Undibacterium sp. 5I1: one gene and its partner. The protein of the gene in region 1 binds, or shares a complex with, the protein of each later gene. Links are inferred from orthologs where the notes say so. Each region holds a gene or a part of one and is shown on either strand. Other genes may lie near its edges.

What was found.
Region 2: the proteins of accC (region 1) and accD are in contact, whole or in part, in a solved structure (PDB 8UXZ), measured with the Escherichia coli proteins. The link is inferred for Undibacterium sp. 5I1 from one-to-one orthologs.

Annotation. Positions count from the first base shown.
Region 1 is NZ_JAVIWI010000001.1:4,474,785-4,491,757, forward strand. What follows is about bases 13,162-16,142. They hold accC (acetyl-CoA carboxylase biotin carboxylase subunit), read right to left. Parts: upstream 15,346-16,142; coding sequence 13,978-15,345; downstream 13,162-13,977. Other genes in these bases: prmA (50S ribosomal protein L11 methyltransferase), read right to left, coding at 13,162-13,953; accB (acetyl-CoA carboxylase biotin carboxyl carrier protein), read right to left, coding at 15,534-15,992. In the rest of the region: RGU72_RS19530 (cytidine deaminase), read right to left, coding at 1-85; RGU72_RS19535 (2OG-Fe(II) oxygenase family protein), read right to left, coding at 251-1,093; RGU72_RS19540 (nucleoside hydrolase), read right to left, coding at 1,120-2,124; RGU72_RS19545 (ABC transporter permease), read right to left, coding at 2,262-3,233; RGU72_RS19550 (ABC transporter permease), read right to left, coding at 3,255-4,331; RGU72_RS19555 (ABC transporter ATP-binding protein), read right to left, coding at 4,328-5,863; RGU72_RS19560 (BMP family ABC transporter substrate-binding protein), read right to left, coding at 6,105-7,109; rbsK (ribokinase), read right to left, coding at 7,355-8,284; RGU72_RS19570 (carbohydrate kinase family protein), read left to right, coding at 8,960-10,081; RGU72_RS19575 (pseudouridine-5'-phosphate glycosidase), read left to right, coding at 10,134-11,045; RGU72_RS19580 (DUF3426 domain-containing protein), read right to left, coding at 11,520-12,995; more of prmA, read right to left, coding at 13,042-13,161; aroQ (type II 3-dehydroquinate dehydratase), read right to left, coding at 16,160-16,597; RGU72_RS19605 (TlpA disulfide reductase family protein), read right to left, coding at 16,664-16,973. UniProt on the Escherichia coli protein: This protein is a component of the acetyl coenzyme A carboxylase complex; first, biotin carboxylase catalyzes the carboxylation of the carrier protein and then the transcarboxylase transfers the carboxyl group to form malonyl-CoA.
Region 2 is NZ_JAVIWI010000001.1:1,815,592-1,818,347, forward strand. It holds accD (acetyl-CoA carboxylase, carboxyltransferase subunit beta), read right to left. Parts: upstream 1,937-2,756; coding sequence 1,064-1,936; downstream 1-1,063. Other genes in the region: folC (bifunctional tetrahydrofolate synthase/dihydrofolate synthase), read right to left, coding at 1-956; trpA (tryptophan synthase subunit alpha), read right to left, coding at 2,049-2,756.

The DNA of each region.
Region 1 (16,973 bases):
TAAATTTGGAGTAGGGCGCATAAGCCAACTCGCGTGCTTTGTGCGCTTCTGCAATCAGATTAGGGATGATGTCTTGGGTCGTCATGGGAAATTCTCAACGTATTTGTAATTGGGTAGTAGGTTGCTAGTAACCGGTAGGGAAAACTACGAATGATTCAATATTATTGAAATTGGATGTCCATATATTCTGCGGCTTACAGAGCAAAAATAGCCCGTAAGCCGCAGAAGTATTGGACATGCCTCTTAAGATTTATTTCTTTACGCCTAATTCGATTAGCCGTTCACTCAAATAACTACCCGCTGTGTGGCGCGCCGATAAGACGACTTCTGGTCTTGGGTGTAAAAACAGCGGTAGCGAGATGCGTGATTTTTTCGCTTCCTCACCTGTTGGGTTTAGCACGCGGTGAATAGTGGATGGGTAGTAACCTTCCGATGCTTCATCCAGCATGTCGCCGATATTTACGATCAACATACCGAAGTCACAAGGGACGTTATGCCATTCATCATCCTTACCTTTGACTTGCAAACCGGCTTGCGTTGCGGCAGGTAACAAGGTCAGCAAATTGATGTCACCATGGGCTGCTGCACGCACTGCATCCGGCTCTTCATCGCCACGCAATGGCGGGTAGTGCAAGACGCGCAGTAAGGTGTGATCGCTACCCGGTATCATGTCCGACAGCGGCATAGAATACTTGGCTTTGATGTCGGCTGGTGTGTGATCTTCTACCCATTGCAGTAATTCGGTAGCGAGCTTATTACCTTGCTCGTAATACTGACCTGCAGCATCAGATACTTCAGCGGGATAACGGCCACCCGGATAGATATGATAAAACTCTTTCAGATCCCGCTTGGTATTACCCTTGGCGGTTTCTGATACCTTCGGTGAGAAATAACCATCCATTTTGACTGCATCAAAATTGTATTGATTCTTCGCGTCAGTCTGGAAGAACTCGTACCATTCTTTATAAATGGTCTCTAGCAAAGGTTGCGATAAAGGATGGTTAGTCAACACGCCAAAGCCAGTGCGATGCAGACTCTCGGTAAATTTTTGTGCCGCATCCGGGCTGCGATAATCAACTGGTTCGATAAACATAATATCTCCTCAATGTGCGCGATGAATTAACGCAAGGCTGGCAACAACCAGTCGCTGCTTAATATCGTATCAATCAGACTGGCGCATGCCTTGGCATCGACTTCCATGCAAACACGCGTCTCAGGTTTATCTGCTTCCCATCCAGATTGTGGATACGGAATCGCCAGTTTTGCCATCATGGTCTGGCCATTGGCGATGCCTTCTTTGGCAACGCGTACGCGACCGGATTGAGTTTTAAATAATTCTGGAGCAACCAGCCAGACAAACGCCAGGACATCATGTCCGTAGCAAGCATGGCCCAGATCAGGGCGGATACTTTGGTAGAAATTCGCATAAAAATTGACTGCGTGACTTAAGGTATCTGTTGCGATATGTTGATGTTGTTTCGCCAGACCTGTGAAGAAAGTCGATGGCAAAACCACGCGATGCGTTACATCCAGACCAACCATTGTCAAATCCCAGCCCGCAGTGAAGACCAGATCAGCCGCGTCTGGATCATTCCAGACATTGGCCTCTGCCACTGGTGAGACGTTACCCGGTTCATCTACGGTACCTGCCATCAAAACCACTTGCTTTAAGAGCTTAGGCAATTGTGGTTCTAGCTTTAATGCCAGTCCCAGATTACCAAACGGACCTACCGCAACCAGCGTGATTTCGCCCGGATGCTGGCGCGCCATTTTGACGATAAATTCTGCCGCGCTTTCAACTTCTGCTACGCCACCCGCTTCTACCCGGCTAGCTAAATTGCCCAAGCCATCTGCGCCATGAATAAACGCCGGCGGTGTGCCAGGATCTTTTGCCAGAGGCACAGGTACGCCTTGAGCTACCGGAATACTGCGGCCAGCGATCCGGGTTAAGTACAGTGCATTGGCAGTGGCCTGTTCGACGGTGACATTGCCAAACGTAGTAGTGATACCGATTACATCGATATCTGGATGAGCGAGCGCGAAGTACAGCGCCATCGCATCATCGACGCCAGGGTCGGTATCAAAAATGACTTTATGTTTTGCAGGACTAGAGTTGGTGGTCATGGAGGTTCTCCAAAATTACTTCGCCTGGCCATTAACAGAACCCAGGCGAAGTGACTTATTGCGGTTGGCCCGGTTCAAGGAGGCCGAATCTTAATGTCTTATTTTGATCTCTTATTTTTACGACGTATTTTGATCACTTAGCGAGACTTAACAAAAGGCACACCAATCGCTTTTGGCGCGACTGATTTTGCCATTAAACCTGCCAATACAATGACGGTCACAACATAGGGAATCATCTGTATCAATGAGCCTGGCACTTTGCCGATCACCGGGAAGACGATACCTTCGATCTGCACTTGCAGCGCTGCAAAGAAGCCAAACATCAGGCAACCCATCGCCGTGTAGAGCGGACGCCAGTTGCCGAACACCAGCGCGGTTAAGGCTAGGTAACCGTTGCCTGCCGACATATCACGCAAGAAGAAACCGCTTTGTACAATAGAAAGATAAGCGCCGGAAAATGAACACAATACGCCAGCGCATAACATCGCTAAAAAACGGGTACGTTCAACGTTGATACCGGCGGCATCGGCAGCATGGGGATTTTCGCCCACGGCCCGTAATCGCAAACCAAAACGGCTGTGGTAAATCACCCAATGTACGACTGGGATCAATGCAAATGCCAGATAGACCAGTGCACTATGGCCACCGATTAATTTGCCGTAGAACCAGCCAACAAACGGAATACTTTCTAACGCAGCAGTACCTGGCAAGACGATATCAAACAAGCGAGCCTGGCCGAGATCGGGCGTGCGCCCACCCTGAGAAAAGAAAAACTGCGCCAACACAAATGTCAGTCCGCTCATGGCAATATTGATCGCAATCCCTGCGACTAATTGATTTCCTTTTTGCGTAATACTGACAAAGCCTTGCAGCAATGCGATAGCGACAGATACACCAACACCAGCCAAGATGCCCAGCCACGGATTTTGCGTGGTGAACGCCACCGCAGCCGAGACAAAAGCCGACGCCAGCATTTTGCCTTCCAAGGCCAGATCGACTACACCGCTGCGTTCCGCAAACAAGCCCGCCATCGCAGCAAAAATTAATACCGGCGCATTGCGGATAGTGGAAACCAGTATGCTGGCGAAATGAAAATCATCAAACATCATTAACTCCGATTTAGTTTCGCTTTAGTTTCGTTTCAGCAGACGCGCTAAGGCTGGCGCATACAGATTTTCCATGGCACCGCAAAATAAAATAATCAGGCCTTGGATGAAGATAAAAGTTTCAGTCGGGATATTTGGTTTTTCTAGCGACAGATCAAAACCACCCTGAATCAACGCGCCAAACAAAATAGACGATAGCAAAATACCGACCGGATGCTGACGCCCCATTAAGGCAATCGCAATCCCGATAAACCCAGCACCCGCCGGGAAATTCAAATTTAGATAATGTGTCGATCCCATCAAGGAATTGACCGATGCCAATCCAGCCAGTGCACCAGAAATCAACATCGCAACGATGATCGTTTTAGAGATGGAAATACCTGCGTAGTGTGCCGCATGCTGATTTAAACCCGTAGCGCGCAACTGATAACCCCAGGCCGAACGCCATACTGCAATACCATAAATCGCCAGCGCGATTAGCGCCAGAATAAAACTGATATTCAACGGCGTCTCACCGAGAATCGGGAATATTTTATTCAGTGTCGGTAACCAAGACGCCTCTGCAAATACGCGGCTGGCGGGATTTTGCTGGCCGGTCGGGATCAGATAAGTCACAATCAAAAAGTTCATTAAACTGGCAGCAATGAAGTTAAACATAATCGTCGTGACGACGATGTGACTACCGCGTTTAGCTTGCAGATAACCTGGCAAGTAAGCCCAGGCCGCACCAAATATAGCGCTGCCAACAATCGCTAGTGGAATTAACAACCAGCCAGGCAGACTGGAATCGAGCAACAATAAAACTAGTGTTAACCCAAGGCCACCGACATACATCTGTCCTTCGCTACCGATATTGAACAAACCCGCCTGCATCGCAATGGAGACCGACAAACCAGTAAAAATAAAGGTCGCTGCATAAAATAATGTGTAGCCCAACCCTTCTGGGTTCAATACGGCGGAGTTGACCAGAATGCCCAGCGATTCTATTGGACTCTCGCCCAACAAATAAATCACCAGCGCAGCAACCAGCAGTGCCGACAGCAAATTGAGTAAGGGAAGTGCTATGGCAGTTGCCCAGCGTGGAAGTTCTGAATTAGTCATACTGATGATTTATGTAGTCCACCCATGAGCAAACCTATGCGTGTGGCATCAAACTCTTCCGCCATCAATTCGCCCGTGATACAGCCGCTAGACATGACCAGAATTCTATCGGCCAATGCCCGAACTTCTTCCAGTTCTACCGATACCAGCAGAATGGCAACGCCCGCATCGCGCATGGCGAGTAGCTGCGCATGGATGCTTTCTATCGTGCCGATATCAACACCACGGGTAGGCTGGCCTACCAGCATGAGTTTTGGTGCTGCAGCAATTTCTCGAGCGATGACGACCTTTTGCTGATTGCCACCGGATAGCAGGGCGATGCGTAAATGTGGATCGGACGGACGTACATCGAACTTTTTTAATAGTTCGGTGCATTTGCTGAGAATGCTGGCGAAGTCGAGTAAACCAAAGCGTTTTTTAGTCTGTTGCTGATAACCAAAAAAACTATTCATCATGACCGAAAAGTTTTTAACTACGGCATCACGCAGTCGATCTTCTGGTACATGACCGATACCAAGCTTACGAAAAATGGCAGGCAAACCGTCGGCATCTTTGCGTTTTGCGATTGGCAGCAACTGTCCCTGCATTTGTATCTCGCCGCTGCTTGGCAAACGCATGCCGGATAAAATTTCTAGTAGCTCGCTTTGACCATTGCCAGAGACGCCGGCGATGGCGACGATTTCACCAGCGCGTATGTTGAAGTTGATATCTTTCAGCAGATCGACCGCTTGCTTGCTACGCAAATTCAATCCTTTTACCTCAAGCACAGACGCACCCGGCGCATAGGCAGCCCGTGGCAATTGCGTTTGTATCGGGCGACCTACCATCAGATTGGCTAGTTCTTCTTTGTTGGTGCCAGCGGTGGCAACGGAGCCGACCACTGTGCCTGCGCGCATTACCGTCACCTGGTCGGTGATGTCGAGAATTTCTTGCAGCTTGTGGGTAATCAGGATGATGGTCTTGCCTTGCTCTTTGAACAGTCGCAAGACTTCAAATAGCGACGCCGTTTCTTGCACGGTCAGCACCGCGGTTGGCTCGTCGAGTATCAGAATATTGGCACTACGGTAGATTTGTTTGAGAATTTCTACCCGCTGTTGCAAACCAACCGACAAGTCTTGGATTTTGCTCAGCGGATCAACATCTAAAGAATAGCGCTGACAAATTTCACGCAGCTTTTTCTCAATATCGGTGCGATGAGCGGCGAGTCTGAATCCACCCTCTGCGCCCAGCATGACGTTATCAAGAACCGTCATATTTTCTACTAGCATAAAATGCTGATGCACCATGCCGATCCCAAGTTTGATTGCTTCCTGACTATTACGAATATGTTGTGGCTGACCATTGATCAAGAGCTTGCCGCTATCCGCACGGTAGTAGCCGTACAGGATGCTCATCAAGGTTGATTTGCCTGCGCCGTTTTCTCCGATAACGCCGTGGATGCTACCGGGCGCAATAGAAAAACTCACATCGCGGTTGGCGTGTACGGCGCCAAAGCGTTTGGAGATTTGTTGGAATTCTACGGCTGGCTGCATACGGAGGCGGGATAAAAATTAGCTAGGGTTTGATCGGCGATGTTAACGAACTTAACGAACTCAGCGAACTTGCTGAACTTACTGAAATTGCTAGATGATAGAGACCTGACGCGACGATTGATTGCGCTGAGGTCTGCTTACATCATTTGGTTTTGCGCTTAGCTTAAAAACGTAGAGAATAAAATTCAATTAGAGCATGAGCGCAAAACCAAACTGAAACAAGACAAGATAAGACAAGACACTAAACCGGGCATTTACTTCCGTCGCGCGAGTCAATCACTTTGACTTTGCCGCTGATGATGTCTTGTTTTGCTGCGTTGACACGCTTTTCAATTTCTGGCGTGATCAGGGCGCGGTTATCTTTATCAACAACCCAATCAACGCCACCTTCTTTCAGGCCTTTGTTGATGATGCCAGGCTTCCAGTCACCGTTTTTGATTTGCATAAAGCTATCGTAAATCGCCTGGTCAACCCGCTTAACCATCGAGGTCAGCATCGTGCCCGGATACAAATAATTTTGATTGGAATCAACACCGATGGCGAGCTTGCCTTTTTCTTTGGCTGTCTGCAACGTACCCATGCCGCTGCCGCCTGCTGCTGCGAAAACGACATCAACACCGCGTTCGAATTGCGCGCGCGCTAACTCGCCACCTTTGGCCGGATCATTCCAGGCGGAAGTGGTGGTACCTACCATATTGCTGGTGACCTCAACCTTGGCATCAACTGCTTTAGCACCTTGTGCGTAGCCGCAAGAGAAGGTGCGTATCAACGGAATATCCATACCGCCGACAAAGCCGATTTTTTTAGACTTACTAGCCATTGCCGCAGCAACACCAACCAGATAAGAGCCCTCTTGTTCCTTGAACAGAACTGAGCTGACATTATTGCCTGTGGCAACGCCATCAATCACGACGAATTTAGTATTAGGGAATTCTTTGGCGATGTTTTGCACTGCCTGACTTTGGGCAAAACCAATCGCTGCGATCAGATCGATTTTTTTGCGTGCCAGATTACGTAACACTTGCTCTGTTTGTGTATCGCTGGCGACCTGGACTTCCAGGAAAGAGATTTTGGTCTCTTTTTTAAAGCGTTCTGCACCTTCTGATGCGGATTGATTGAAGGATTTATCAAACTTACCGCCTGCATCATAAATGACGGCTAACTTAGGATCGGCTGCAACAGCGCTGGCAGCGCTGACAACAGCAAACAAGCTCATTATAGTAAGGCAGAGACGCTTGAGTTTCATGGTGATTCCTTGTCGGTCGCAATTGTGTCGGAAGTGTCGAAAATATTGAAAGTATCAGGTCATTGATGTTAGTGCTTTTCAGCCTTGCTATTCAAGGTTCGGTATTACCCGCTGTTTTGAATAACGGCTGCTGAGCACCACTGATATAAATAAAGGATCAAGGGCCAGCAAGCCTAACATGGTCTAACTATTTCAGTAGTTTACTAATAAAAAAACTTTATCGAATTTTAGCTTGCTCTGAACCTTCAGGCAGCCTTCTGTTTGTGCATAAATTCCAGCACGTCATGCCGGTGCGGAATTGATGTTTGAGCACCCAGTTTAGTTACCGTTAAAGCCGCTGTGTATTGCGCTTCGCTGCTGGCGTCTACGATATTTAATCCGTTCGCCAAGCCGACTGCCAGCGCACCCACGAAAGTATCGCCTGCCGCCGTAGTGTCAACCACCTCGACCTTAATAGCAGGCAAAAAGTTGCTCGAATCTTTAGTCGTAATCACGACACCGTGCTCACCCATGGTCAGTAATACTGTGCCGACGCCGCGTTTTAATAACTGTTGCGATGCCAATTTAGCGCTGGCCTGGTCGATGACCGTAGTGCCGCTCAATTGAGACGCTTCGGTTTCATTCACAATCAGATAGTCGACCAATCCCAATAACTCATCGCTTAAATCTTGCGCAGGCGCAGGATTGAGGATCACACCGACCTTGTGCTGATGCGCAATCTGGATGGCGCGCGTGACACTAGCTAAGGGGGTTTCTAACTGGCACAACAAGAGTTTTGCTGTGGCGATGCTGGCGGTCGCCGCCTCTACTTGGGCAACTGAGACGCTAGCGTTGGCACCTGCGGCCAATACGATGCTGTTGTGTCCGCTGTCGTCCACCAAAATACCTGCAACGCCGGTGGCGATGCCTTGTACGGTCGCCAGATTGGCTAGCTCTATGCCTTCAGTCGCGAGACATTGTTTTGAGAAATCGCCAAAGCCATCATTGCCAACAGCGCCGACAAAACTGACATCAGCGCCTTGTCGTGCAGCGGCGACGGCCTGGTTGGCACCTTTGCCACCGGGAATTTGACGGAATTCATGACCATGCATCGTTTCACCGATTGCAGGCATGCGCGGTGTGCGGAACACGAGGTCCATATTGACGCTACCAACAACGGTAATGCGTGGCTTCATTTTGACAATCTCTTGGTAAAAAAATGGTCGCGCAATCGTTTGCGCAACCGATTTCCTATTTAACTATGGTGCGCTTATGCAAGTCAAGAACTAATCTGCAAAGCAATGATATTTTGATTTTTTAAAAATGGTGGCAAATTTTGGACGCTATCTTTTTTGTTGTCAAATGCCAATCAAGGCAATTGTCTTATGTGAACGAATTTGAGCAAATTAAAGCGATTTTGTGATTAATAGGAAAACTTCATTGCAAAATTAATCCGTATTTTTGGATAGTTTCTTGATTGTAATAAGACATATGTTTATAATTTAAAACATATGTTTGTTTTGGTTTGAATTCAAGCGTCTTGCCCGAGATTAATAAGACTGGCTTTAGTTTTGCCATGCTGTTGTTTTTTGTTCGTTATTTGGCCTGTACACCTGTCTGAAACAACGCTCTTTTCAATGAAGCTTAGTAAGGTAATAAATTAAGAATAAATAATACTCACGGTGAGTATTATTTATTGTCTATATGTTTATTGGCCTTCATCTTAATTTTCATAAAAGAGCTGGGGAGTATATGGATTTAATCGTGAGCAAAGCTTCATTTTAAGTCTCTCACTATTTTTGAATTCCCTAAATTACGATTACCTTTGTTTCTGCTTTCATTCCGCCTATCCGTACCTCAGCCTACAGCCCATGTCCGAAATTTCGAAAAAAGATCAGTTGTTTGATATCATCCGCGCCCATCCCTTTGTGTCGCAGCAAGAGCTGGCGCAGCGCCTTCAGTTATCACGGTCGGCGGTGGCAGGACATATCGCCAGTCTGATCCGTGAAAAGCGCTTGCTGGGTCGTGCCTACGTATTACCCGAGCGCCGGCCAGTCCTGTGCATCGGTGGCGCCAATATCGATCGTAAGGTGCGCACCTTGGCGACCTTACAAATGGGTACCTCAAATCCTGTCAGTCAACATGAAAGCTTTGGCGGAGTGGCACGCAATATCGCTGAGAATCTGGCGCGTTTGGGTTGCGTGACTGCCTTACTCTGCGCGACCGGCGATGATGCCGTTGGCGCTGATTTGCTGGCACAAGCCCAGGCATTGGGCATCGACACCAGTGCCAGTTTGCAATTGCCAGGGCAGGGCAGCGGTAGTTATACCGCCGTGCTGGATGCGGATGGCGAGATGCTGTTGGCTTTGTCGCATATGACTTTGTGTGAGTCCCTGGATGCCACTTTTTTAGCAAGTCGCCAGGTGCAATTAAATACTGCGCTGATGACGGTGGCGGACTTAAATTTACCGCAAAGCAGTATTCAATACCTGATAACGCAAGCCAATCAACATGCCAGTCCACTGATACTGGTCGCTGTATCTCAACCCAAAATGGCGCGCCTGCCGGAGGTATTGGAAGGCGTGCGTTTGCTGATACTCAACTTGGGTGAATTGGAGACTCGCGTCGGCTCTCGTCTGAGCGCAGATGGTGAGGAAAAAATCAACGAGGACAAAATACAGCGCGCCTGTCGCCAGTTACAACAGCAAGGCGCGCAGGATGTGATTGTCACCTTGGGCGATGCTGGCGTGATGCTGACCAGCGGTACGGACTGGCACCGTTTGCCAGCGCCGTTGCTAGTGGCATCCGATGTTGTGGATGTGACGGGTGCGGGCGATGCTTTTGCGGCAGCAGTGTGCTGGTCCTTGTATCACAACAATGCAGATCTGTTATTAGCAGCGCAGCGCGGCTTGCATCTGGCGGCCTTGACTTTGCAAAGTGCAGGCACGGTTTGCCCCGATCTGACGCCGGATACGCTGATGGCACTCACTTAATTTACTGCCGAATTTAACTCAATAAAAACTACGCCAACATTTAGGAAATCTCATGCAAAACTACCTCGTATTTTCAAAAGAAGTCGCCCAAGCCAAAGCGGACGGAAAAGCTATTGTGGCCTTAGAATCCACGATTATTTCGCACGGCATGCCTTATCCGCAAAACGTCCAGACCGCACGCGAAGTTGAGCAATTGATCCGTGATAACGGCGCAGTACCCGCGACGATTGCGATTATTGGCGGCAAAATCTGCGTGGGTTTGTCTGACGCAGAACTAGAGCAATTAGCCAGTGCACCAGAGGTAATGAAAGTCAGTCGTCGTGATTTACCCTATGTTTTATCGACGGGTAAACTGGGCGCAACAACCGTTGCCGCAACGATGATTTGTGCGGAGTTGGCAGGAATTGCCGTGTTTGTCACCGGTGGCATTGGTGGTGTGCATCGCGGTGCAGAAACCAGTTTTGATATTTCTGCTGACTTACAAGAGCTGGCGCAAACCTCGGTCGCGGTGGTCTGTGCCGGCGCAAAATCGATTTTGGATTTGGGCTTGACCCTGGAATATTTAGAAACCCATGGCGTCCCGGTAGTGAGCGTAGGCCAAGCTGAATTCCCCGCATTTTTTACTCGCGGCAGTGGCTTTAAAGCCGATTTTCAGTTGGATACAGCGACCGGGCAAGCCGACTTTATCCGTTGCAAATGGGCGCTGGGTTTGCGTGGCGGCGTGGTGATTGCCAATCCTGTTCCAGAAGCTTACGCCATGCCAAAAGCAGAGATAGACAGCATCACGGAGCAGGCTTTGCAAGAGGCGGACGCGCAAGGTATTAATGGCAAAGCAGTGACGCCGTTTTTATTAAATAGAATCAAACAACTGACAGACGGCCGCAGTCTGGTGACGAATATCGCGCTGGTAAAAAACAATGCGATTGTCGGTGCCGCTTTGGCTTTGGCTTTGAAAAATGGTTGATCAGCTGCATTGCGCTGATACTTTGACGCAAGTTGAAGTCGTTTTTTAGCAAGAACTTTGCAGACTACGATTATGGTAATTCAACCCAGATTTTCCATTGGAACAGCGACAAGTGTGCCTTTGGCGAACTGACTGGCTAGACGCGACGACGACGCAAGCTGCATCTTGCTAGGAGGAGCAACAACGCCAGGCAGTTCGCCAAAGGTGCAATTGTCGCTGTAGCGTTCCCACTCAAATCGCGGTGGCGCTATCCCTCTGAAGACCGCACGCCGTCTGCGTTTTTGCGAAGTGGTAGCGGTCTAATGGGAAATCTGGGTTCAATATACTCCCCGTTATTTTTTTAGAAAATGCCTTAATGTCCAATGATCCTATGGATACTTTAGATATACCAATGGGAGTATTTTTTTAATTGAGCGGGAATATTGCTAGCCCGGCGTTGTGTCGCAACACCGCATTCAACGCAAAAAAATAGAATTAGGGATAGAAGATGCTGAGGTGATAACCGGATGCTTTGGTCTGAGATAACTCGAAATACAGTTTGATTTGCTGGTCGCTGGCGGCGCTAAAGCCTTTACTCAACTGGTTTGCTAAATCAGTTTTGTTGTCGAGCTTGGAGTCTAATTTATTACTATCTGACTTAGTGTCGAGCCTATTGTTTTTGTCACTCAAGTACTCTTCGGGCTTAAATACTTTACGCAAGACAGGTTTATCTTTAGCGTCATTTAAAATCAGTTCCACCATTGGCCATGCTTGTGCGGTGGCGCTTTTATTTTGTAACTGTATCGCTAGCGAAAAGACATTCTTATCCGTTGATAAGGCTTGCAACTCATTTGATTCCAGCGAGATTTGATCGATTTGGGCGAGCAAGCTAATTTGGCAATGCAGTAATTTGCAGGCATCGGCCAGCATCGGTTTAGTTTGCGGCACCCAGGCTGCGATGTGATTGCGTGCAATAAATACGCCTTGTCCCAGCAGCCCGACAAACAGGACTAACGACAAAGTAATCATCAAGCCGCGCAGGATTTTGCTACGTCCTTTACGTTTTTCCGCCGCTAAAATAAAGCCCGGTGTTTCGAGATCACTCTCTGCGCTTGCATCCGTCGCTGGCGATGTACCGTCTGATAAATCGTCAGTGATGGAATCTGCTTTACCAGTCGTGTCAAAAGCCAGGCCGTCATGCAAATAAGCCTCTGGTTCACCAGCATAATCATCAGCTTCGGGGTTTGAGTGTCCAGGCTCATCTGCGTTGACGGTAATGTCGGCGCTTGCAGGCTCATACAAATAAGGTTCTTGCTTGTGGTCTGCGGCGCCAGTCTCTTCTTCCGCCTCTGTCGCAGACCATCCTGGTTCATCCATCAAGGCAATGCGAGTTTGTAGTTCTACTTGCCCGATTGCTTCATCATCTAAATTGGTGTCGTCAGAGAGTGTGGTCTTATCGTGCTTGGCAGGTGAGCTGATGTCCTCATCCATCCCGAGATCAAAATCTAAGGAGTCAGCGCTAATTTCTGCTGCTGGAGATTCGGTCACCAGCGCGGTGTTGGCTGCGGTAGTGACTGCGGTACTGACTACCTCGCTGATTGGTGTCTGAGGCGGTGTTTGATCGATGCCAGACGACGAATCTGCTACAGAAACTGCTGTATTCAATTCAGCAGTTTGGAGCAGGCTAGATTCTGCTTTTATCTCTGTTGTAGTGATTTCATGATGCTCAGCGATATGAGAATTGACGTCGGTATTTAAATCACTATCAACATTGACAAGCACTACCGGCGCAACTTGCACCTCGAGTGCGACCGTTGGCGCTGTTTGCACCGTCGGCCCGAGCAGATGCTCGATCCCGTTAAACGTCTGCTGGCAAGAGCCGCAGCGCACCAGCCCGCCATGCAGTTTTAACTGATCATTGGCGACTCTGAAAGTCGTTTGGCAGTGGGGGCATTGGGTGGCGAGTGCCATGTGATGTCGATGCTTAGTTTTTACTGATTAAATTACTTTGTGGGGCTTAGCTAGGTTTTTTTCCGGAGAGCGCTACCCAGCCCTCATGTTCTGCCCAGACTGTGAGTGCAATAAACGGCGCATAAGCTGCGGCAACTTCTTCTGCCTGACGGGCTAAAACACCGGATAAAATCAAAGAGCCACCAGCCGCAACTCGACCAGATAACATCGGTGCCATCACCTTTAATGGGCTGGATAAAATGTTCGCGACTACGACATCAAATTGCGTTCCAACTGGATGGGATGAGGAGAATTGCTCAGGCAGTGTGTAAGTAATATCGCAATGATTGCGTTCAGCATTAAAGTTGGCTGACTCGATCGCTTGAGGGTCAATATCCACGCCGACAACGGCTTGCGCACCCAGCTTTTTTGCCACCATCGCTAAAATGCCAGAACCGCAACCGTAATCCAATACAGATAACTCTTTTGGCGCGTGCGCCTCTAGCCACTCCATGCAGAGGCGAGTAGTCGGGTGACTACCGGTGCCAAACGCCAGACCGGGATCCAGCTCCAGTACCAAAGCCGCAGGGTCGGGAATCTCGTGCCAGCTCGGTACTACCCAAATATTTTTGCCGATGTGGATAGGCTCAAACTGCGATTGGGTCAATCTCACCCAATCCTGATCTTCCACATGGCGAGTCGTGTAGGCTGGAATTGTTGTCAATGCAATCGCTGCTGACGCTTCTGCCAAAATTGCGGCAGCATCGGCGTCGGCAGCAATTAACGCCACCACCCGACTACGATCCCAAGCCGCTTCTTCCGGCTCCATACCTGGCTCACCGAATAACGGTTTCTCCGCATCGGTACCTTCATCCGCATCTTCTACCGACACCGATAAAGCACCCGCTTCCATCAAGGCGTCTGACAGGTTTTCAGCGTGTTCACGCGCTACTTCGATGAGAATTTCTATCCAGGCCATGTTTGAATCTTTCTGCTTACTAATTTACTTCGCTTTTTTGGACAGATCCGGCATTTCTGCCAGCTTATGTTCCAGATAATGGATGTTGGTGCCGCCTTCAATAAAGCGGGCATCTACCATCAATTCACGATGCAAGGGGATATTGGTTTGTATGCCTTCTACTACCATTTCGGATAAGGCGATTTGCATGCGGCGGATGGCTTGCTCACGCGTTGTGCCGTAAGCAATCACTTTGCCGATCATGGAATCATAATTTGGCGGTACAAAGTAGCCCGCGTATGCATGTGAATCTACCCGAATCCCAGGGCCGCCCGGTGTATGCCATGACGTGATGCGACCTGGTGACGGGACAAACTTAAACGGATCTTCTGCATTGATACGACACTCAACTGCATGGCCTTTGAACTCGATGTCGGCCTGGCGGAAACGCAATTTTTCGCCGAAAGCGATATGAATCTGCTCTTGTACGATATCGACACCAGTGATCATTTCTGTCACAGGGTGTTCTACTTGCACGCGAGTATTCATTTCGATGAAATAGAACTCACCGTTTTCATACAAAAACTCAAACGTACCAGCGCCACGATAGCCAATTTTGCGGCATGCAGCGGCGCAACGTTCGCCAATTTTTTCTATAGTCTTGCGAGGAATACCCGGTGCCGGTGCTTCTTCAATTACTTTTTGGTGGCGACGTTGCATGGAGCAATCGCGCTCGCCTAACCAGATCGCATTGCCGTGCTGATCGGCCAGAATCTGGATTTCCACATGGCGTGGATTTTCCAGAAATTTTTCCATATACACTTCAGGATTGCCGAAAGCCGCACCTGCTTCTGCTTTGGTCATTGTCACTGCATTGAGCAAAGCAGCTTCGGTGTGTACCACGCGCATACCGCGCCCACCGCCGCCGCCAGCAGCTTTGATGATGACCGGATAGCCGACTTTACGCGCTGTTTGTACGATTACCTTAGGATCATCCGGTAAAGCGCCTTCAGAGCCTGGCACACAAGGCACGCCAGTTTTGATCATGGCTTGCTTGGCAGAGACTTTATCACCCATCAGGCGAATGGATTCCGCACGCGGTCCAATAAAGACAAAGCCGGATTGCTCAACCCGCTCAGCGAAATCTGCATTTTCAGATAAGAAGCCGTAGCCAGGGTGAATCGCTTGCGCATCGGTCACTTCTGCTGCACTGATGATCGCTGGCATGCTGAGATAGCTCAGATTGGATGGCGCTGGCCCGATGCAGACGGACTCATCGGCTAGCTTGACGTATTTGGCTTCACGGTCGGCTTCGGAATGAACGACGACGGTTTTGATACCCATTTCGCGGCAGGCGCGCTGGATACGTAGCGCGATTTCACCCCGGTTGGCAATTAGAATTTTTTCAAACATGATATGAATTTTACGGTGGCAGTGCTTGCAGCGTTGCAGGCAGTATTTTTATAAAGCACTGATTTCTTTAATGAGATCATATAAAAAAACTGGGTTTAGCTGTGGCTTTAGCTGTGAGACTTTAGCTGTAAATTTAGCCAGGAGTAATCGTAGTGTTCGCCGAGAGTGATCTTGCGGCGATCTTACAACTATCCTACGATAAACAAGGGCTGACCGTATTCAACAGGTTGGCCGTTTTCCACCAAAATCTGTTTGATCGTGCCAGTAAAATCGCTTTCGATTTCATTCAACAGTTTCATTGCTTCGATGATGCAAAGAGTTTCGCCTTCTTTAACGCTTTTTCCGATTTCTACAAACGCGGCATTACCAGGCGCAGAGGAGCGGTAAAAAGTACCAACCATAGGGGATTTGACTACATGACCATCGGGAACTACCGGTGCTGCCGGTGCGCTTGCTGCTACTGGCGCTGCTGCCATTTGTTGAGGCATTTGCTGCATATGTTGCGGCTGCATCATCACAACTTGATTTTGCGGCATTGCAGAAGATTTAACGATGCGGACTTTACCTTCGCCTTCAGTGACTTCGAGTTCTGCAATATCTGACTCGGCGACGAGATCGATCAAGGTCTTGAGTTTTCTTAAATCCATGTGAAATCCCCTAGTGAAGATGTTTCTGAGCGAGCAAAATGGCTCAGAAAACGTGATTAGAACAAGCGCATCAGCGCAATAACTAGCTCAGAAAACAAGCATTGAATGGACATAATTATATGTCATATCAAAGATAATATGGGTAAATTGCGTGAAGATGCAAGAATTTAAAGATTTTTTAGGCTAAAGTCAATCGCTAATCGATAGCCTTCAGTGCCAAGTCCGAGGATCACGCCTGTGGCGACGTCGGACAGATAGGAATGGTGCCGGAAGTTTTCTCTTTGGTGCACATTGGAAATATGCACCTCAATAAACGGAATTGCCACACCAACCAAAGCATCGCGCAAAGCGACGCTGGTATGTGTGAGTGCGCCGGGATTAATAATGATCGCGTTAACTTGCTCTAATCTTGCTGCATGGATGCGGTCAATTAAAGCGCCTTCATGATTACTTTGAAAACTTTGCAGTTCCGCCCCAGCTTCCGCGGCTTGCAATTTTGCTGCACTTTCTACGTCTGCCAAGGTAACTGAACCATAAATATGCGGCTCACGAGTCCCGAGCAAATTTAAATTCGGACCATTCAGCAGCAGCAGTTTGCTTGCCATATTATCAATTCTTTTTCACGAAGATAACGCATTTTGCCGCTATTTACTTGGTATTGGCAAGGAAAACTATTTTGCTACGTTAGATAGTTTTGCAATATCAGCGCGCAATTCCTCCATTTTTAAGCGTCCCAGATACTGTTTTGCAATACTGCCATCCGCCGCAATCAGCACTGTAAATGGCAATCCACCGCCTTGATTGCCTAGCTGGCGCGATAATTCTGTGCCTTCCATCCCAGCCGAAAATACTGGATAAGTAATCTGATATTTTTTGGCAAACTCAGCAATATTGGTCGGACTATCGATGCCTAAGCCTAGTAATTGAACATTTTTTCCAGATAGCTCCTTTTGTAGCGCAGATAACTCAGGCATTTCTTGT
Region 2 (2,756 bases), 2.7 Mb from region 1 along the record:
AAATTTTGCGACAGTGTAGCGGCCGCATGTGGGTTGTGCGCCACATCAAGCACGACCACCGGGCGACCGGGCATCACCTGGAAACGCCCCGGCAAATCGACCATTACCAACCCATTACGCACTTCTTGTGCTCCTACGGGCAAGCGATTTCTTAACGCTTCCAACGCGGCTAACACAGCGGCTGCATTCAGCAACTGATTCGCGCCGCGCAAACTCGGATAACCGAGCGAATTGCGACGTTGCACACGACCACCAAAATTCCACTGTTGCTTATCGCCGGAATAATTGAAATCTCGACCAAACAACCACAGATCGGCACCAATCTTGGTCGCATGCTCAATCAAAGATTGTGGCGGCACAGGATCGCCGCAAATGGCAGTTCTGCCGGTACGGAAAATACCGGCTTTCTCGAACCCAATTTTTTCGCGGGTATCCCCCAGATAATCCACATGATCAATATCGACGCTGGTGACTATCGAGACATCGGCATCAATCACATTGACCGCATCCAGACGACCACCCAGGCCAACTTCCAGAATCACGGCGTCTAATTTAGCATCAGCCAGTAATTTACAAATCGCCAGCGTAGTAAATTCAAAATAAGTTAGTGAGATCGCTGGCTCCATCAGCCTTGCTACTTCTACCTCGGCAAACACATCAACAAACACCTGATCTTTGACTGACTCACCGTGGATACGGGCGCGCTCGTTAAAATCTAAAAAATGCGGCTTACTGTATAAACCGACACGATATCCAGCTTGCAATAAAATCGACTCCAGCATGGCGCAGGTAGACCCTTTGCCATTGGTACCACCAACGACGACGACTGGGCATTCGTAGCGGATATCCAAGCGCTCCTTCACCGCGGCGACACGATCCAGACCCATGTCGATTTCTTTGGAGTGACGAGTTTCTAGCAATGCCAGCCAATCCAGCAGATTGTCAGGCGTCGTCATAGAAGTAGAAGAATTAAGCGAATTGGTCATAAGATAAAAAAAGCCCGACAGAATCGGGCTCGTATTTAGATTTCTTTGAAATTTCAGTATGAAAAATAGACAAAAATTTACGAGACCGCTTCTGCAGACTGGTTCTGCAACAAAGCCAGCAAACGAGCGATTTCTTCGCGCATTTTGCGACGGTCAACAATCATGTCAATCGCGCCCTTTTGCAATAAGAATTCTGAACGCTGGAAGCCTTCTGGCAATTTTTCGCGAACGGTATTTTCGATCACGCGCGGACCTGCAAAGCCAATCAACGCCTTAGGTTCAGCGATCACAACGTCACCCATAAAAGCGAACGAGGCAGATACACCGCCAGTAGTCGGATCAGTCAGCACTGAGATAAACGGCAATTTCTTTTCCGACAATTTCGTCAACATCATCGTGGTTTTTGCCATTTGCATGAGGGACAAGACACCTTCTTGCATACGAGCACCGCCACTAGCAGTAATACAAATGAACGGAACTTTTTGATCCAGTGCCGCTTGTGCGCCGCGCACAAAACGCTCACCCAATACGGAACCCATGGTCCCGGCCATAAAGTCGAATACAAAGCAGGACACAACAACGGGAACGGTCATGATAGAACCACCCATGACGATCATAGAATCTGTCTCGCCAGTCGACTCTAAGGCATCTTTTAGGCGATCGGTGTATTTTTTACTGTCTTTGAATTTCAGGGTATCAATCGGCAAGACTTCCTGACCGATTTCATACCGTCCGCCAGCGTCGAGCAAAGCGTCAAGGCGTTCGCGTGCGCCAATACGCATATGGTGGCTGCATTTTGGGCAAACATGGATATTTGCTTCCAGATCGGAGCGATACAGTACGGCTTCGCAGGAAGGGCATTTGACCCACAGCCCTTCGGGCATGGATTTGCGGTGCGCAGATTCTGAGCGCTGAATGCGCGGTGGTAGTAATTTTTCTAGCCAACTCATAATTTCTCCTGAATTCGGCTTGCGATCACATAGATAACCATGTAGACATCGCAAGCATCATGTTCATTCTGGTGGAATAAACGCGGGGGACAAACAATCGTCAGCGCGTATTTTACTCGTCCAACGCCTGTCTGACACCAGAAATAAAGCTTTTTACTGCCGCGACAGCATTTTCACGCGGCGTCGTTTCTAGCTCTTGAATAATCCGAGAGCCTATCACAACCGCGTCGGAAACGGACGCAATTGCTCTTGCCGTTGCACCGTCACGTATGCCAAAACCCACGCCCACAGGGACTTTGACGTGTTTTTTGATACGTGGAATCATGGCGGCGACAGCGTCTAAATCCAAGCTTCCCGACCCGGTTACGCCTTTGAGCGAGACATAATAAACATAACCAGTGGCAATTTTACCAACCTGAGCGATGCGCTCATCGGTCGAAGTCGGTGCCAGCAAGAAAATAGTATCCATGCCATTTTGCTGCATCTTGTTGGCAAAATCCTCACATTCCTCTGGCGGATAGTCTACGACCAAAACGCCGTCCACCCCAACTTCTGTTGCCGAGGCAATAAAGGCGTCTATGCCCATACGTTCAATCGGATTGGCATATCCCATCAGCACAACTGGCGTGGTTTGATTGCTCAATCGAAATTCGCGGACGAATTGTAATACATCACGCAATCCAACTCCATGCAACAGTGCCCGCTCGGAAGCGCGCTGTATCACCGGGCCATCCGCCATCGGATCAGAAAACGGCACGCCGAGTTCGATAATATCCGCACCGCCCTCAACCAGGGCATGCATCAGCGGCACCGTCAGTGC